DNA from 4 places in the Pseudomonas tritici genome. Region 1 is predicted to be linked to each of the others. Evidence: predicted binding sites of a transcription regulator. Region 1 holds the regulator's gene; each other region holds the start of a gene.
The links. Region 1 encodes FliA, which starts transcription of late flagellar genes. Its sites were predicted from a motif close to CTAAAGTTTNNNNNNNNNNNGCCGNTAA; they were not measured.
Positions count from the first base shown of each region.

Region 1 (4,278 bases):
CAACGCGCACGGTGGTTTCGGCTTCACTGGCAGGCTTCTCGGCAACCGGTGCCGCTGCAGCACGTGCAGGCGCCGGAGCGGCGGCCGGTGCGGGCGCAGGCTTGGCGGCCGGTGCAGGGGCGGCGGCTTTGGCGGCAACCGGTGCAGCCGTGGCCACCGCAGCGGCCGGAGCAACTTCGCTGAACTTGCCCTTGCCGTGCAACTCGTCCAACAGGGATTCGAATTCGTGATCGGAAATCAACCCATCGCCTGCCGGTGCAGCAGCGGCAGGCGCTGCAGTGTTGGCAGCCGCTGCAGGCGTGGCGGCGACGGCCGGCAAGGCATCGGCCGCGAAGGTGCCCTTGCCATGCAGTTGGTCGAGCAACGCTTCAAATTCGTCGTCGGTGATGTCAGTGCTGACGGGCGCGGCAGGTGCCGCGGCAGCCGCCGCCGGTGGCACGGCGTCGGCCGCGAACTGGCCTTTGCCGTGCAACTGGTCGAGCAGGGATTCGAACTCAGCGTCGGTAATGTCTTCGCTGGTCGGCGCCGCTGCCGGAGCAACGGCGGCCGGTGCTTCTGCCTCGGCCTTGACGGCACTGAGGGAGTTGAGCAGCTGTTCGAACTCGCTGTCGGTCACGTCCGGCTCGGCCTCAGCCAACGGCTCAGGCGCCGCTTCTGCTACCGGCGCAGCCGACAGGTCGGCGGGCTCCGCATAACGTGCCAGCGCAGCCAACAGTTCCGGCGTGGCCGCGGTGATCGGGGAACGTTCGCGGACTTCGCTGAACATCCCGTTGACCGCATCCAGAGCTTCGAGAATCACGTCCATCAACTCCGAATCAACGTGACGCTCACCCTTGCGCAGGATGTCGAACACGTTCTCGGCGATGTGGCAGCACTCCACCAGCTCATGGAGCTGGAGGAAGCCGGCGCCCCCTTTTACAGTGTGAAAACCGCGAAAAATTGCATTGAGCAGGTTCGCATCATCTGGTCGGCTTTCCAGCTCGACCAGCTGTTCGGACAGCTGCTCTAAAATTTCGCCGGCCTCTACAAGGAAATCCTGAAGGATTTCTTCATCGGCGCCGAAGCTCATGTGGGTGCTCCTTAGAAGCCTAAACTGGATAACAGGTCATCAACATCATCCTGACCCGATACAACGTCTTCACGTTTATCGGCATGAATCTGCGGACCTTCACCCTTGGCGAGATGTTTTTGTGGATCTTTTTCCGAGAGGATCGCTTCGCGGTCATGTTCGATACCGGCAAAACGGTCTACCTGGCCTGCCATAAGCACTAATTTGAGCAAGTTGCTTTCCACTTCGGTGACCAACTGGGTCACACGCTTGATCACCTGGCCGGTGAGGTCCTGGTAATCCTGGGCGAGCAGAATGTCGTTGAGGTTGCTGGAAACCGTGCGGTTTTCCTGCTCGCTGCGTGACAAGAACCCTTCGACCCGACGCGCCAGCTCACGAAACTCTTCAGCCCCGACTTCGCGACGCATGAAGCGGCCCCAGTCAACGCTGAGGGCCTGGGCTTCGGTGGCCATGCCATTGACCAGGGGCGTGGCATTTTCCACCAGGTCCATGGTGCGGTTGGCCGCCGCCTCAGTCAGCCTGACCACGTAGGACAGGCGTTCGGTGGCATCGGTGATTTGCGAAATTTCTTCGGCCTGGGGCATATGCGGGTCAATCTGGAAATTGACGATCGCACTGTGCAGCTCGCGCGTGAGCTTGCCCACTTCCTGATACAGGCCGCGGTCACGGGTCTGGTTGAGCTCATGGATCAACTGCACCGCGTCGCCGAACTGGCCTTTTTCAAGGCTTTCGACCAACTGGTGAGCATGCTTTTTCAGGGTCGACTCAAAGTCTCCCTGTGACGTTTCTTTATGCTCCATAGCTCCCCCGCGATGGCATTAGCCGTGGATGCGTTCGAAGATTTTTTCGATCTTCTCTTTCAAGGCCAATGCAGTGAATGGCTTGACCACGTAACCGTTAACCCCGGCTTGGGCGGCTTCGATGATCTGCTCACGCTTGGCTTCGGCGGTCACCATCAGCACAGGAAGGCTGCGCAGCTTTTCGTCAGCACGCACGTGGCGCAGCAAGTCGATACCGGTCATGCCCGGCATGTTCCAGTCTGTTACCAGAAAGTCGATGCTGCCGCTGTTGAGGATCGGAATGGCTGTGATGCCGTCATCCGCCTCGACCGTGTTAGTGAACCCAAGGTCACGCAACAGGTTTTTTATGATCCGCCGCATCGTTGAGAAGTCATCAACGATGAGGATTTTCATGTTCTTGTCCAATTCGACCTCCAAGCAGTCTTAAACGCGCCCAGCACCTGGACGCGCCATTTCATTCAACAGGCATTACACAAAAAGGACTGCCGGGGCCACCACGGGTCGAACCCGCGAAGGTCAATCACCGTCGCGGTATCGTCTGCAGTGCCCCCCACACTGCCTGTCAGCGCGCTCGCCACTCTCCCAAACGCCCCCGCAAGCGGGCTGCGCACTGGCTATGCAACTGGCTGACCCGCGATTCACTGACCCCCAGGACCTCACCGATTTCCTTGAGGTTCAGCTCTTCGTCGTAGTACAGCGCCAACACCAGCCGCTCACGCTCCGGCAAATTGGCAATCGCTTCCGCCAGCGCCCCCTGGAAGCGTTCATCTTCCAAGTCGCGCGATGGCTCCATATGAGCGCTCGCGCCGTCTTCGTGCAGCCCTTCGTGTTCGCCGTCCTGCAACAGGTCGTCGAAACTGAACAAGCGGCTGCCCAAGGTATCGTTCAAAATCCCGTAATAATCGTCGAGACTCAATTGGAGTTCGGCCGCAACTTCGTGATCTTTAGCGTCGCGACCGGTTTTTGCTTCAATTGCGCGAATTGCGTCACTGACCATGCGCGTATTGCGGTGTACCGAACGCGGCGCCCAGTCGCCTTTACGCACTTCATCGAGCATCGCGCCACGGATACGGATACCCGCATACGTCTCGAAACTCGCCCCCTTGCTCGCGTCGTATTTGGTCGACACTTCGAGCAAACCGATCATGCCGGCCTGGATCAAGTCTTCGACCTGGACGCTGGCGGGCAGGCGTGCCAGCAAGTGATAGGCAATGCGCTTGACCAAGGGCGCGTAGCGCTCGATCAACTCGCCCTGGCTGTCACGGGCAGACTTCTTGTAAGCGTTGTAGCCGTTCGCTGTCATAGCACCGGTCCTGCGCTCGTCTGATGCACCAATCGCTCGACGAAAAACTCCAGATGCCCCCGAGGGTTGGCGGGCAACGGCCAGGTATCGACCTTCTGGGCAATAGCCTTGAACGCCAATGCGCATTTGGAACGAGGGAACGCTTCGTAGACTGCACGCTGCTTTTGCACAGCCTTGCGCACACACTCGTCGTAGGGAACTGCGCCAACGTATTGTAAGGCGACATCGAGGAAGCGGTCCGTGACCTTGGTCAACTTGGCGAACAGGTTGCGCCCTTCCTGCGGGCTCTGGGCCATGTTGGCCAGGACGCGGAAGCGGTTCATGCCGTAGTCGCGGTTAAGCAGTTTGATCAGGGCGTAGGCGTCGGTGATCGAGGTGGGTTCATCGCAGACCACCAGCAAGACTTCCTGCGCGGCGCGCACGAAGCTGACCACTGACTCGCCGATCCCGGCGGCGGTGTCGATCACCAGCACGTCGAGGTTGTCGCCGATATCACTGAACGCCTGGATCAGGCCGGCATGCTGCGCTGGGCTCAGGTGCACCATGCTCTGGGTGCCAGAGGCGGCCGGCACGATGCGGATGCCACCGGGGCCCTGCAGCAGCACATCGCGCAGCTCGCAGCGGCCCTCGATCACATCGGCAAGGGTGTGTTTGGGCGTCAGCCCCAGCAGAACGTCGACGTTCGCCAGCCCCAGGTCAGCATCCAGCAGCATGACGCGACGGCCAAGCTCTGCCAGGGCCAGGGACAAATTCACTGACACGTTAGTTTTTCCGACGCCACCTTTGCCGCCGGTCACCGCGATCACCTGTACGGGATGCATGCTGCCCATTTTATTTCTTTACCTTGTCTTGCTTAGACGCAGGCTACATGGCTTGGCCGCGTGAATCGCTTGCAGACCATCGATGTAGATACATTTCATTGTGTTCATCCTGACCTCAACCCACCCGTTTTGCGGGGCTGTGGTAAAGGTCGGCGAACATATCGGCCATCGCTTCCTCGCTAGGCTCTTCTTGCATTTGCACGCTGACTGCACGGCTGACCAACTGATGACGGCGCGGCAGATGCAGATCATCCGGAATCCGCGGCCCGTCGGTCAGGTAGGCGA
Region 1 covers NZ_CP077084.1:4,586,071-4,590,348, forward strand. Annotated here, with positions in the region: gene HU722_RS20745 (chemotaxis protein CheA) at 1-1,069, opposite strand, end outside; gene HU722_RS20750 (protein phosphatase CheZ) at 1,081-1,869, opposite strand; gene HU722_RS20755 (chemotaxis response regulator CheY) at 1,888-2,262, opposite strand; gene fliA (RNA polymerase sigma factor FliA) at 2,432-3,172, opposite strand; gene fleN (flagellar synthesis regulator FleN) at 3,169-4,002, opposite strand; gene flhF (flagellar biosynthesis GTPase FlhF) at 4,109-4,278, opposite strand, start outside.

Region 2 (4,278 bases), 1.0 Mb from region 1:
TGGCGCTGGAGACTTCGCCGATCAAGGCGCTGACGCTGTTGGATGCCTCTCCCACCACCACGCGGGAACGGTCGGCGTGCTCATTGGCGCGCTGGGTGAACGCAGCGGTTTCAGCGGCGTTTTGCGCGACGGTGTCGGCGGTGGAGCTCATTTCGGTGATGGCGGTTACCGTCTGGTCGGTTTCCGAGGCGTGCCGCACCAGAATCTGATTGGTGTGCGCCGAGGTCCGCTGCAGTTGCTCAAGGCTCGACGACATGGCACCGGTGGCTTGGGTGACCTCGCCGATCATGTTCTGCAGGTAGACGATAAAGCGGTTCACCGAGTGACCAATGGCACCCAGTTCGTCTTCGGCGCGGATGGTGATGCGTCGTGTCAAGTCGGCATCGCCGGCGGACAGCGCGTCGATATTGGTTTTCAGCGACTTCATGCGCTGCACCAGTTGGCGGATCGCATACACCGCGAGCAGCACCAGCAGCAATACCATGGGGATTTGCAGCAGGGCCAGGGTGCCGAGCACGTCGTCGCGCTGGGCGGTAATCAGCGAAGTAGGCAGGGCGGTGGCAAGGAACCACGGCGTGCCGGCGATCGGGCGCATATAAAAGGTGCTGGCCACGCCCTGGTTGTCGAACTCGCTGCGTTGCAACGCCTGGTCGCGATGGGCCAGGGCCTTGCTGACCTGGGCGGCAAACGCCGAGGAGCCGCTGAGTTCGCTGATGTTTTTCAACACCACCGGGCTGCTGATGCGCGTGCTGTTGCTGATGATCTTGCCGTCGCCTTCGACGATCAGCATTTGCCCGCCGATGTCTTTTTCTTTGCTGGCCACCAAGTCATTGAAGAAACCCAGGGTCACGTCGATGGTGGCGACGCCATAAGGCACGCCGTCGCGCTGGATCGCCATGGCGCAGTTGGTGCGCGGCTCCTGGCTGGCGTCGTCCTTGTAGGCGGCGGCCCAGGCGCATTGGCCGCGCGGCGAGGCCAGGCCACCTTTGTACCAGCTCTGGTCGTAGTAGTTGGGCGCTGGGTCGCTGTTCCAGAACGTATTCACGGCCAGCTTGCCCGAGGCATCACGGTGCCAGAACGTGCTGTGCTTGTTGCGTCCAGGCGTGCGTTGATTGGGCAGCGGCCAGATCCCGCCGCCGAAGACTTTCAGCTCGCCATATTGGTCGACCAGGCCTGGGAGGACTTTGTCGATGGCATCGCTGTCGAGCAAAGGGATGGTCTGGGTGATGCTGCGTTGCTGGGACTGAACCTTGTTCAGCTCGCCCTGGATTTGCTCGGCGACCTCAGCGATGCGGTTGAGCACCACCTGTTCTTCGGTATGACGCAGCGTAGGCGCGACCAACTGGCCGATTCCCACCACGGTCAATACAAATAACACCAGGACGAACAGCACCAGGAACAGGGTATAGCGGGCTTGGATGGAGCGCAGTGGGGGCATGGGGTCGTCCTTACGAAGCGTTTATTGTCGACGCGGCTTTGTTAGAGCTTCGTAGGGCTATCGGCTTGGATAGGAGGAGCTTTAGGTACCATCGTGCAAGAAAAAAGAGCGCCTTTTGAGGGCGCTCCTTTGATCAGATATCCAGCATGGCCATTACCGCCTCGGGGTAGCGCGAGCCGGCGGGTGCCTCGGCGGGGAAGATCGCTTCCAGGGCCGCCAATTCTGCCTGGCTGAGGTTGATTGAAACGGCCGCCGCATTTTCTTCCAGGTACTTGCGCTGCTTGGTGCCGGGAATCGGAATGATGTAATCGCCCTGCGCCAACACCCAGGCCAGCGCAAGTTGCCCGGCGCTGACACCTTTATCGGCTGCCAGCGCCTGCACTTGCTGCACCAGTTGCAGGTTTTTGCCGAAGTTTTCGCCTTGGAAACGCGGGTTGAAGCGACGGTAATCATCGGTGCCGAAGTCATCCGGGCTTTTCAGTGCGCCCGTCAGGAAGCCACGGCCGAGCGGGCTGTAGGGGACAAATGCAATACCCAGGCGCTGGCAGGTGGCGAGGCAACCGTTATGTTCCTGGTCGCGGCTCCACAACGAGTACTCGCTTTGCAGGGCACTGATCGGATGCACGTTATGAGCGCGTTCCAGGGTGGCGGCGGAGGCTTCGCTCAGGCCCAAGTAACGCACCTTGCCTTGTTGCACGAGCTCGGCCATCGCGCCGATGGTTTCTTCGATGGCGACATCCGGGTCGATACGGTGCTGGTAGTACAGGTCCAGGGTTTCTACACCCAGGCGCCGCAGGGTGCCGTTGATGGCTTTGCGGATGTACTCGGGGCGGCCATTGACGCCGCGCGACGTGGGGTTGGCCGGGTCGCGCAGGATGCCGAACTTGCTGGCCAGGAACACCTGCTCGCGTTTGCCGGCGATGGCTTGGCCGATCAGTTGTTCATTGGTGTGCGGGCCATAGATGTCAGCAGTGTCCAGGAAATTGATGCCCAGCTCCAACGCGCGGTGCAGGGTGGCGGTGGCTTCCCGGGTGTCGTTGCCAGGCGTGTAGAAATCGCTCATGCCCATACAGCCGAGGCCGATGGCGGAGACGAGTGGGCCGTTTGTACCGAGTGGACGGGTGTGCATGGGGTCAGCTCCTTGATGGGGAAGGGCTCCATTGTCACGCTCGACAAAACCGGGATAAACCGGCTAAAACTGCTATCACTGTTCGTATTATCTAAATAATCACTGGGGAGCCGTCACTTGGACCGTTTCAACGCAATGCGTGTGTTCACACGGATCGTCGAGCTGCGCGGCTTTGCCAAGGCGGCCGACAGCCTGCAATTGCCGCGCGCTTCGGTGACCATCCTGATCAAGCAATTGGAAGCACACCTGGGCGTGCAACTGTTGCAACGCACCACGCGGCAAGTCAGCCCTACATTGGATGGCGCCGCGTACTACCAGCGCTGCGTACAACTGCTCACAGACCTGGAAGAAACCGAAGCGGTGTTTTCCACCCAGCGCCAGAACCCGCGCGGCACCCTGAGCGTGGATATGCCGTCGGGCATTGGCCGCTTGATCGTGATCCCCGCATTGCCGTCATTCACTGCGCGCTACCCGCAGATTGAACTGGAGATAGGCCTTAACGACCGCCCCGTGGACCTGATCCGCGAGGGCGTCGATTGCGTGCTGCGCGGCGGCCTGGCCCTGGACGAATCGCTGGTGGCGCGGCCTTTGGCGATGATGGATCAACTCACCCTGGCAAGTCCGGAGTACCTGGCGCGCAGGGGGGTTCCCACCTCATTCGAAGATCTGGTCGATCACCAGATGGTCGAGTACGTCTCCAGTGCCAGCGGCAAACGGTTCGGCCTGGAATTTGAGGTGGGCGGCGAATTGCAGACAGTCAACCTGCCAAAAGGCTTGGCGGTGAACAGTTCTGACGGCTACTTCGCTGCCTGCGAAGCCGGGTTCGGCTTGATCCAGGCGCCGCATTATCATGCGATGCGCAAGTTGGCCGAGGGCACGTTGCTGGAAGTATTGCCGCAGTTGGCTGTGCCGAAGATGGCCCTGACCGCGTTGTACCCACCACACCGCCAACTGTCCCAGCGCGTGCGGGTATTTGTCGATTGGCTGGTTGAGCGCTGCGCGCAATCGGGCACCGGTTTGCAGCGCTAGGCATCGCCTGTAACATGTGCGCCTGTCGGACCCGCTCGCCATTATGTGCCTGGCAGATTCGGCTATTCACCGTAGCTACACTCTTCAGGTTCAGGAACCCGTCATGACACAAAAGCAACGTTTGAAATATTCGATTCTGATTGCCCTGGCCGTACTGGCGACGATGTTTGGCCTGTCCTACTTGCAGAACACTGGGGTTATCAGTGAGAAAACATTCCAGACCATCGCCATTGCCGTCGCAGTGGTCGTGGTGGTGATCAACGGTGTCATGCGCCGCAAGGTCAAGCTCTAAGCGCTAGGTCGCGCCTCAGGTGCGACCTTCGATCACCTTGGCAGCCTCTTCGTGGAGGCTGTAGCTTTTATCTGCATTGAGGGTGATCACGCCCTCGCTGCACAGGCGCTTGAGCACCTCGCGCACGCTGAGAAATGACAGCGGAATGCCCAGTTCCAGCAAATGGCTGTGCACACCGCGCACGCCGAGGCTGCGTCGGTTGTCGGCGGCGGTGAGCAGGGCGTCAATGACCTTCAGCCGGATCAGGCTGGTGCGCAACCCAAAACACTTGAGCAGGTGGCGAATACGCTGGTTGCCTTGCTGTTCCGGCGTTTTGCCGAACACTTGTGTACCGCTGCCAAAAGTGGTCTCGGCAGCCGGTGAATGTCCATCCGTGGGCACTTGCGAGTT
Region 2 covers NZ_CP077084.1:3,549,540-3,553,817, reverse strand. Annotated here, with positions in the region: gene HU722_RS15915 (methyl-accepting chemotaxis protein) at 1-1,438, opposite strand, end outside; gene HU722_RS15910 (aldo/keto reductase) at 1,572-2,567, opposite strand; gene HU722_RS15905 (LysR family transcriptional regulator) at 2,685-3,596, shown strand; gene HU722_RS15900 (hypothetical protein) at 3,700-3,888, shown strand; gene HU722_RS15895 (fe2+ zn2+ uptake regulation protein) at 3,904-4,278, opposite strand, start outside.
Region 2: HU722_RS15915 (methyl-accepting chemotaxis protein) is a predicted target of FliA. The motif match lies at 1,496-1,523, and genes of this name have one in related genera.

Region 3 (4,278 bases), 1.0 Mb from region 1:
GCAGAGTTACAGCCAGGGATTCGCGGGCGCCTTTGTGATTGCCGCTCTGTTCTCGCTGCTCGCATCCGCTGGGGTGTATGTGCTGATGCGTAGCAAAAAAGCCATAGCCCTGCAAAACGTGAGTAAAAATACATGTCGATAAATGACCTGGAAGTTGCACACCCGATTGAGACCGGCGCAATCATTTTTGACCTTGACGGTACTCTTGTCGACTCTGCGGGCGACATGACCGCGCAACTGAACACCATTCTGATCGAGCGGAATCTTGAGCCAATTCTGGTCGCAACCACTTCATTATTCCTCGGTGACGGAATGCGTTCTTTTGCCAAGCGGGCGTTCTGCTTGCGGGGAGTGGATGATTTGGAAGAAGCGATCGATACCTTCACCTCGCGCTACGAACATACTGACCACCGGATGACAAAACCCTATGAAGGGGTAATTGAAACCCTCAGCGCGTTGCGAGACGCGGGATGGAAACTATCGGTTTGTACGAATAAAAACGAAATGATCGCCATCGATATTCTCAAGCAAACCGACCTGTTGAGATTTATGGATGTGGTTTGTGGTGGGGATACCGTGGCCTTCAAGAAGCCTGACCCTAGACACCTAAGTGCAGTGGTAGCGCGGGCCGATTATGAAAAGCTTCCCAAGATCATGATCGGAGACAACTGGAACGATTTTGAAGCCGCCCGTGCGTACGGAATTCCGTTTGCTTTTGCCAGTTGGGGCTACGGAACTCTGCCCGACGATTGCAACGCCGCTAACCTCACAAAATTCAGTGACATTCTCGACATCGTTGGCTTGCCTGTGCATTGAACATCGTATGCTAAAAGCAGTGTCCTTTGCAGGCAGCGCAGGCCTCATCACTGATGAAACCGCCTCCCCAACGCATCCAACCTCACCGCAATCGGCGGTAACCGTTCACTGCTCCTCGCCAACATCTCCACATCATCCGCTGTGCTCTGCGCAATGCTTTGCACCGACTGCAACCGCCCGACAATCTCCAGGTTCGCCGACGTCTGTTCGCGGGTGGTGGTCACGATCCGCCCATTCAGGTCGTCGATGTGCGCGATGTCATTGCCTACCGCGCGCAGCATATCGACCGCCACCTGGCTGTCTTCCACGCAACGTTCGACGCCCTGGCGGCTGTCGTGCATGGCTTCTACGGCTTGGCGGCTGCCGTGTTGCAGGCTTTCGATGATGGTTTTGATTTCTTGGGTGGACACCGCCGTGCGCTGCGCCAGGCTGCGGACTTCGTCGGCGACCACCGCGAAGCCACGGCCTTGCTCGCCGGCGCGGGCGGCTTCGATGGCGGCGTTGAGGGCGAGAAGGTTGGTTTGGTTGGCGATGCTGCTGATGACTTCCAGTACGGTGCCGATGTGTTCGGCTTGTGTGGCCAGGCCTTGCACAGTCTCGTGCGTGCCGTTGAGGCGTGAGGCCAATTGGGTGATTTCCTGCTGGGCGCGGCTCACGCTTTCCTGGCCGCGCAGGACTTGTTGACTGGCTTTGCCTGCGTGATCCACGGCATGTTCGACGTGTACGGCGATGTGGCCCATGGCGTCTTCCATGCGCTGCATCGAGCCGGTCATCTGGGTGATTTCTGCCAACTGATGCCGCGCGCCTTTTTCCAGGGTGCCGCTGGCGTCTGCCAGTTCCTGGCCGAGTTGGCCGAGGCCGTGGGAGTCACGGGCGACGCCGTCGATCAGGTGGGTGATCTGTTGCAGGAAGTGGTCGAAACGCTTGGCCAGGGAAACGCGCATTGTGCCTTTGTCAGCGCTGTCGGCCTCAACGGTGAGCTGAGAAGTGACCGCGAGCATTTTCTCGAGCATTTCCTGACTCTCGACTGCTTCGGCCTGGCTGTGCACGGCCAGGTAGAGCAGGGCAACGGTTTCCATCACCACGTAGAAGGCGTGAACGAACACCATGGTCCAGCCGCCGTGGTGTTCCATCACGAATACCGGGAAACCTTGATGTTGCAGCGCATGGAATACCACGTGGTGCACGGCAATTGTCGCCGCTGCGATCAGGATCGGCAGCCAGTCGCGATAAAACGTCAGGACCGCCAGCAGCGCGAAGATCCCGAAGTGCGCTTCGATCACCCCCTGCGCCTGGTTGATGTGCAATGCCGCCATCACCATCAGGCCCGCGCCTAATGCGCAGCGCATCACGCGGGTTCCGCCAAGGGCTCGATAAAGCGCAGTGAGCACCACGCCGGTGCCGCCGCCCACGATCACGGCCTGCATCAATGTGTCGTGCCAGAACGCCAGGCCCAGCGAAAACAAAAACATCAGCCAGATCAACGCCAGCATGATGCGGTCGGCTTTACGGTAGTGCTCGAAAAAACGCGCGGGGGTGGGCATTCACACTGACTCCATGGGGTCTGGTCGAAACAAAGCGGGGGCAGGGTGGAGCAAGTTGGGTGTTTTATTTTTATTGGATTGAGTGTTGCCAAAGGTATATCGGCATCAAGAGAAGGGACTTGAGGAACGGCTACCCGGTCGGCTAGCCGTTTATCAAGGTGCGGTCAGAAGCTGTATTTGGCCGTGACGCCAAAGCTGCGTGGGTTGCCGTAGGTGTCGGTGGAACCCCAGATCGGGCTGGTGGCGATTGCCGAGTAGTAGGTGCGGTCAAAGATGTTGTTCACGTTCAACTGCAGGTCCAGATGCTTGTTTACCTGGTACCCGGCCATAACGTCTGCAACTGCATAGCTGCCTTGTTCCAGGCGATAGGTATTGCTGTTGGCGAGCACCACATCGTTGTACATGCGGCTTTGCCAGTAAACGTTGCCACCGATGCGCAGTTTTTCCAGCGGGCCCTGGAAGCGATAGGAGGTGGTGAGTTTGAACAGGCGCTCTGGGGTGTCGGTGTCGAAACGCTGGTTGTTATTGGCAGGCTTGGTGTCCTTGACGTAATGCGCACGGGTGTAGGTAAAGCCACCGCCGACTTGCCAGTTCTCAGTGAGGGAACCTTGCAGCTCCAGATCTATACCCTGGCTGCGAACCAGTCCGGACGCTTCGTAGCAAGCGGTGATCGGGCATCCCACCTGGCTGTCAGGCAATGTCGCGCGGTTTTTCTGGTCGATCTGGAATACTGCCAGGCTGGCGTTGAGCGCACCGTTGAAGTACTCGCCCTTGATGCCGACTTCGTAGTTTTCACCGACGATAGGTTCCAAGGGTTTGTCCGAAAAATCCCGACTTGTCTGCGGCGTGAAGATATCGGTATAGCTGGCGTAGACCGAATGGTGCTCGTCAAGGTCGTAGATCACCCCGGCGTAGCGTGTGAGGTTGCGGGTGACTTTGTAGTCGCCATCGCCCTGGCGGTCATCGTAGTCATACCAGTCCACACGGGCGCCCAGGATGACCTTGAGCGGGTCTGCCAGGTTCAGGCGGGTTGTCAAGTAAACACCATCCTGGGTGGTGATGCTGTGGCCTTTGCCGTCGCGTACGAAGTTCGGCTTTGCGCCATTGAGTGGGTAGTTGGTGTCGTAGGGGCTGAACTCCTTGGAAGTGGCGTCATAGATGCGTTTGCTGGTGCCCACCACCACTTCATGGGTACGACCGAAGGCTTCGACCGGGCCGCTGAAGAAGGTGTCCAGCCCGTATTGCTTGTCATCCTGGTTCGATTGGTAGGCGGTGCGCGCCAGGGTGGTTTGATAGCGCGACTGGTAGGTACCGGTGAATACACCGTCCAACTGTGATGAGGAGCCGGCGATGTGGAGTTTCCAATCGTTGGCGAAGCGATGCTCGATATCACCAAATACCGTGTCGATGGTCAGTTTCTTGTTTTCCCAGTCCGAGCCGGGGTTGGTGGAGCGAGGCAGGTTCAGGTGGTGGCCGTCAGTGCCGATCGGCAAGCCGCCCCAGAAGTGGTTGGTCTGATCTTCCTGGCGCGAGAAGCCCAGGGTCGCCGTGGTGTTTTCGCTGAGGTCGGCTTCGCCGATGGCATAGAACAGTCCGTGATCGCTTTCTTCACCCTTGCGGAAACTGTTGGCGTCCCGGTATGAACCCACCACGCGACCGCGCAGGGTGCCGCTGTCATTCAAGGCGCTGGAAGCGTCGAATTCGCCGCGATAATCATCCCAACTGCCGGCAGCACCGGTGATCGAAACCTGCGGCGTGGCAGTGGGACGCTTGCGCACAAAGTTGATCGCAGCCGAAGGGTTGCCCGCGCCGGTGACCAGTCCGGTAGCGCCACGAATCACTTCCACCCGGTCGAACATCGCTAAGTTGGGCTGCACGCTGTTGGCGTAGCCAGAATACGAACTGGGGATGCCGTCGA
Region 3 covers NZ_CP077084.1:3,578,081-3,582,358, reverse strand. Annotated here, with positions in the region: gene HU722_RS16035 (MFS transporter) at 1-142, shown strand, start outside; gene HU722_RS16030 (HAD hydrolase-like protein) at 133-816, shown strand; gene HU722_RS29030 (methyl-accepting chemotaxis protein) at 864-2,360, opposite strand; gene HU722_RS16020 (TonB-dependent siderophore receptor) at 2,525-4,278, opposite strand, start outside.
Region 3: HU722_RS29030 (methyl-accepting chemotaxis protein) is a predicted target of FliA. The motif match lies at 2,457-2,484, and genes of this name have one in related genera.

Region 4 (4,278 bases), 2.5 Mb from region 1:
GTCAGCCCGAGGCCTTCGAGGATTTGCGGCATGTCGCGTCGGATACGCAGGCTGCGTGCCGGGTCCATGCCAGCGGTCCATTCGAAGTTCACGGCACCGGGGATGTGCCCGCCTTTGGCGGCGAGGACTTTCTCACCGGAATATTCCAGCGGGCCGCGTGCGTCCCAGATGCCCAGGTCGGCAGCACCCAGGCGGCTTTGCAGGTATTCACGGGTGGCGGTGGGGCCTTCGTGCAGCGTCAGGCTGACCGGACCGCCGACGGGGGCGGGTACGTCGGTGGAGACCGGGCGTTCCTCTTCCAGCCAGGCCAGCAGGCCACCATCCAGGTAGTGGTATTTCTGATGGCCGATCACGTCGAGCATCCAGATGAACCGCCCGGCCCAGCCGCCGCCTTCGTCGTCGTAGACCACGTAGGTCGCGTCCGGGGTGTGGCCCAGTTCGCCGAACAACGTCTCCAGGTCCGCCTTGTTGGGCAGCAGGCCGGGTGCCGGCGCCTGGCCCAATTGGGTGCGCTTGGGGTCAACGAAATGCGCGCCGGGGATATGCCCTTCGGCGTAGCGGGCGGCACTGGTGAGGTCCACCAGAATCAGGTGTTCGGCATCCAGTTGACCGAGCAGGTCGCTGGGTTCGATCACCAGCGGCAAGCCAGAGAAGTCAGGCATGTGAGGTCTCCTGGTCACAAATGTTGGCGATAAAAGAGGGCGATTGTAGCGCAAGCATCAGGCGCTGCGGTTGGTAAAGCAGTGCAGGGCTTTCTCGATGCATTGGGCGGTTTTGCCGAAGGCCTGCACGGTGGTTTCCGAGAACGGTCCGCCGCCCTGGTCGGCCACCATCAGCATCACCACCTTGCCATTGCAGCTCAAGGAGCGCAGCAGCAGGTGTTCACCGGTAAACAGGCGGCGCAGGATCGGTGGCAGCAAGGCCGAGAACTGGGCGTGGTTTTCAGGGTTGAGACGCACCTGGGCGGACTTTTCCAGCAGGCGCTGCAGCAGCGTGCTGTTAACCACGTCCAGGCTCAGGTTGGTGGCGTCCTTTGGTAGGCCGTCAACCTGATGCACGCGCAAAGTGCTTTGGGCGCGGTCGGTCATCAGCAGCATGACCCGTTGCATGCCGCTGGCCACCAGGGCCTCCTTGGCGCAGGTGGTCAGGTGCATCGCGTTGGCAAAGCGGCTCGGTTCTACCAGCAGTTCTGTGCACCGTTTACGCCACACGGCCAGCGACTCGGCGGTAGGCGGCGGTGCCGGCAGCAGGCCGCGATGAATCTTCTGCACGTGCCAGGGCCAGATCAGTGACAGCGCCGGGTGCCAGAGGTCGGGCATCAGCGTGGTGCGGGCGCTGGTCACGGCTTGTTGGTGGACGTGTTGCTGTATCTCGCTCAGGGGCTGCTGCAGGTAAAGTGCAGTGAGGAGCTGCCAGCGTTCGGTGTGCGGGCAGGTCCAGGACTCTTGCGCCGACATCGCCAGGCCGTTGGCCAGCAACACGGTATTGGCCGGCTGGTTCAGCCAGCGGCGCAGGTTGGGTTCGGCGTCGAGCAATTGCTGATGGCGCAGCGGGTCATCTTCGCGGGCGATATGCAGCGCCTTGACCAGCAAGCGCCGTTCGCTCAACAGCAGCTTGTAGCCCTGGGAGACCCAAATCGGCAGGTGCCAGGCTTCGGTCAGGCCGACGCACAGGTCGAGCAGGCGTATGCCGAACAATTCCTGCTCGACCTGGCGGGCTGATTGGCCTTTATGGATAACCCGCAGCTCCCATTCTTCCAGAAGCTTGGGGTAGGCGACCGCCATCGGCCACAGCGGCGACAGAAACAGCAGGCTGCCCCAGTGAATGTCCTGCCACAGTCGTGCCAGCCGGCTGCCGAACAGGCCATTGGCTTGCTGCGAAGCGTGCTGACTTATCAACAACAGTTGGCGCAGCGCCACGGGAATCTCGCTGGCGGGCACCGAAGGCAGGCGCGCCAACAGTTCCTCGGCGCGCTTGAGGCCCAGGCGGTTGAGCGCTACTTCGAGGTTTTCCGCCGGTTCCGCCAGGCTGCCATGGGTGTGGCTGTTGGCTTCGCGCATCACGCTGAGCACGAGGGCCGGGCTGTCTTGCATCAGCTCGGCAATATCTCGTAATGAGCTGCGGCTGTCGCGGATGCCTTTGCACACGCGGTCGTGGCTGGCCTGGGGAACAGGCAGCAGCACATCGTCCAGGCGCTTGATCCAAGCGGCGAGAGAAGTAGGTTTTGCAGTTGGGACTGTCGTTTCATTAGCCATGATTGGGGCGCGATCATCACTTGCGGTCAACACGCCCGGAGCGGGCCGAACTGGCTTTTCGCCTTAACGGGCTATAGTCTGGCGCAGTTTTGCCGATAAGAGGAACAAGAGTTTTCAGTTCCCCCCAATATGTCCATGAACCCGACGGCGCAAGTACTCATCTCCTATGGCTAAAATTATCGGCATCATCGTCGTCATCGCAAGTGTGCTCGGTGGCTACGTCCTGTCCCACGGTAAAATTGCTGCGCTGGTCCAGCCCTTCGAAGTGCTGATCATCGGTGGTGCGGCGTTCGGCGCATTCTTGCAGGCGAACCCTGGCTACATGACCATGCACGTGGTCAAGAAATCCCTGGGCATGTTTGGTTCGCGCTTCACCCACACCTTCTACCTGGAGGTACTGGGGCTGGTCTACGAGATCCTCAACAAGAGCCGCCGCGAAGGCATGATGGCCATCGAGGCCGACATCGAAGACGCCTCGGCCAGTCCGATTTTCGCCAAGTACCCGGCCGTGCTCAAAGATGAGCGCATGACCGCCTACATCTGTGACTACCTGCGCATCATGTCCTCCGGCAACATGGCCCCCCATGAGTTGGAAGGCCTGTTCGACATGGAATTGTTCAGCCTGAAAGAAGAGCTGGAGCACCCGTCCCACGCCGTGACCGGCATCGCCGACGGCATGCCGGGTTTTGGTATCGTCGCGGCGGTACTCGGTATTGTTGTGACCATGGCCTCCCTGGGCGAAGGCGACCAGGCAGCCATCGGTATGCACGTGGGTGCGGCGCTGGTAGGTACCTTCTTCGGTATCCTCGCGGCCTACGGTTTCTTCGGTCCGCTGGCCACCTCGCTGGCCCATGACGCCAAGGAAGAAATCAACCTGTACGAATCGATCAAAGCCAGCCTGGTAGCCTCCGCTTCCGGCATGCCGCCCTCGCTGGCGGTGGAGTTCGGTCGCAAGGTGCTGTACCCGAAACATCGCCCAAGCTTCGCCGAGCTGGAACAAGCGGTTCGCGGTCGCTAAGCCATGGAAAACAACCAGCCGATAATCATCAAGCGCGTCAAGCGCTTCGCTGCGGGGCACCATGGTGGCGCCTGGAAAATCGCCTTCGCCGACTTTGCGACGGCGATGATGGCGTTCTTCCTGGTGCTGTGGCTGATGTCTACCGCCACGCCGGAACAGAAGATTGCCATCGCCGGCTACTTCAAAGACCCCATTGGTTTCTCGGAAAGTGGCACGCCCTTCGTGATCGACCTGGGCGGTTCGCCGCAGTTGGCGCCTGAGCGCACCATTAATCCAGAGGTCAAGACCGAAGCGCCGCAGGAAAAAATCCCGATCGAGCGCGACACTGTCGAATCCATGGCTGAGCAGGTCGAGCAAGAACGCCTTGAGCTGTTGCTGCAAGAGTTGCAGACCAAGGTTGAGGAAAACCCGCAGCTGCTGAAATTCAAGGATCAGATTTCGTTCGAAATCACGCCTGAAGGTCTGCGCATCCAGATCACCGACGCGGCCAACCGGCCGATGTTCGACTCCGGCAGTGCGCGCTTGAAGCCGTACTTTGAAGACATCCTGCTGGCCATGGCTGACACCATCAAGGCAGTGCCGAACAAAATCAGCATCAGCGGCCACACCGACGCCAAACCGTACGCGGGCCAGGGCGACTTCGGCAACTGGGAACTCTCGGCCAATCGCGCCAACGCGGCACGCCGCGCGCTGGTGGCCGGCAGCTACCCGGACCCGCAAGTGGCGCGCGTGGTGGGTTTTGCCTCCTCGCAGCTGTTTGATCATCAAGACCCGTTCAACCCGTCCAACCGCCGTATCGATATCGTGGTGCTGACCAAAAAGGCCCAGCGTGCGATTGAAGGTGATCAGCCGCCGGCGCCGCAACCCACCCCAGGCGCAGGTGCGCCGGGTGAAGTACCGGTCGACCCGAACGCCATTCCGCCAGGGCAGGAGCCGTTGCCGGCGCATGAGCTGCGTCAGAAGCTTAATTTGTTTGATGATGGTGGGGTGAAAGATCCTACGGTG
Region 4 covers NZ_CP077084.1:809,085-813,362, forward strand. Annotated here, with positions in the region: gene HU722_RS03445 (rhodanese-like domain-containing protein) at 1-662, opposite strand, end outside; gene HU722_RS03450 (HDOD domain-containing protein) at 720-2,255, opposite strand; gene motA (flagellar motor stator protein MotA) at 2,422-3,273, shown strand; gene motB (flagellar motor protein MotB) at 3,277-4,278, shown strand, end outside.
Region 4: motA (flagellar motor stator protein MotA) is a predicted target of FliA. The motif match lies at 2,327-2,354, and genes of this name have one in related genera.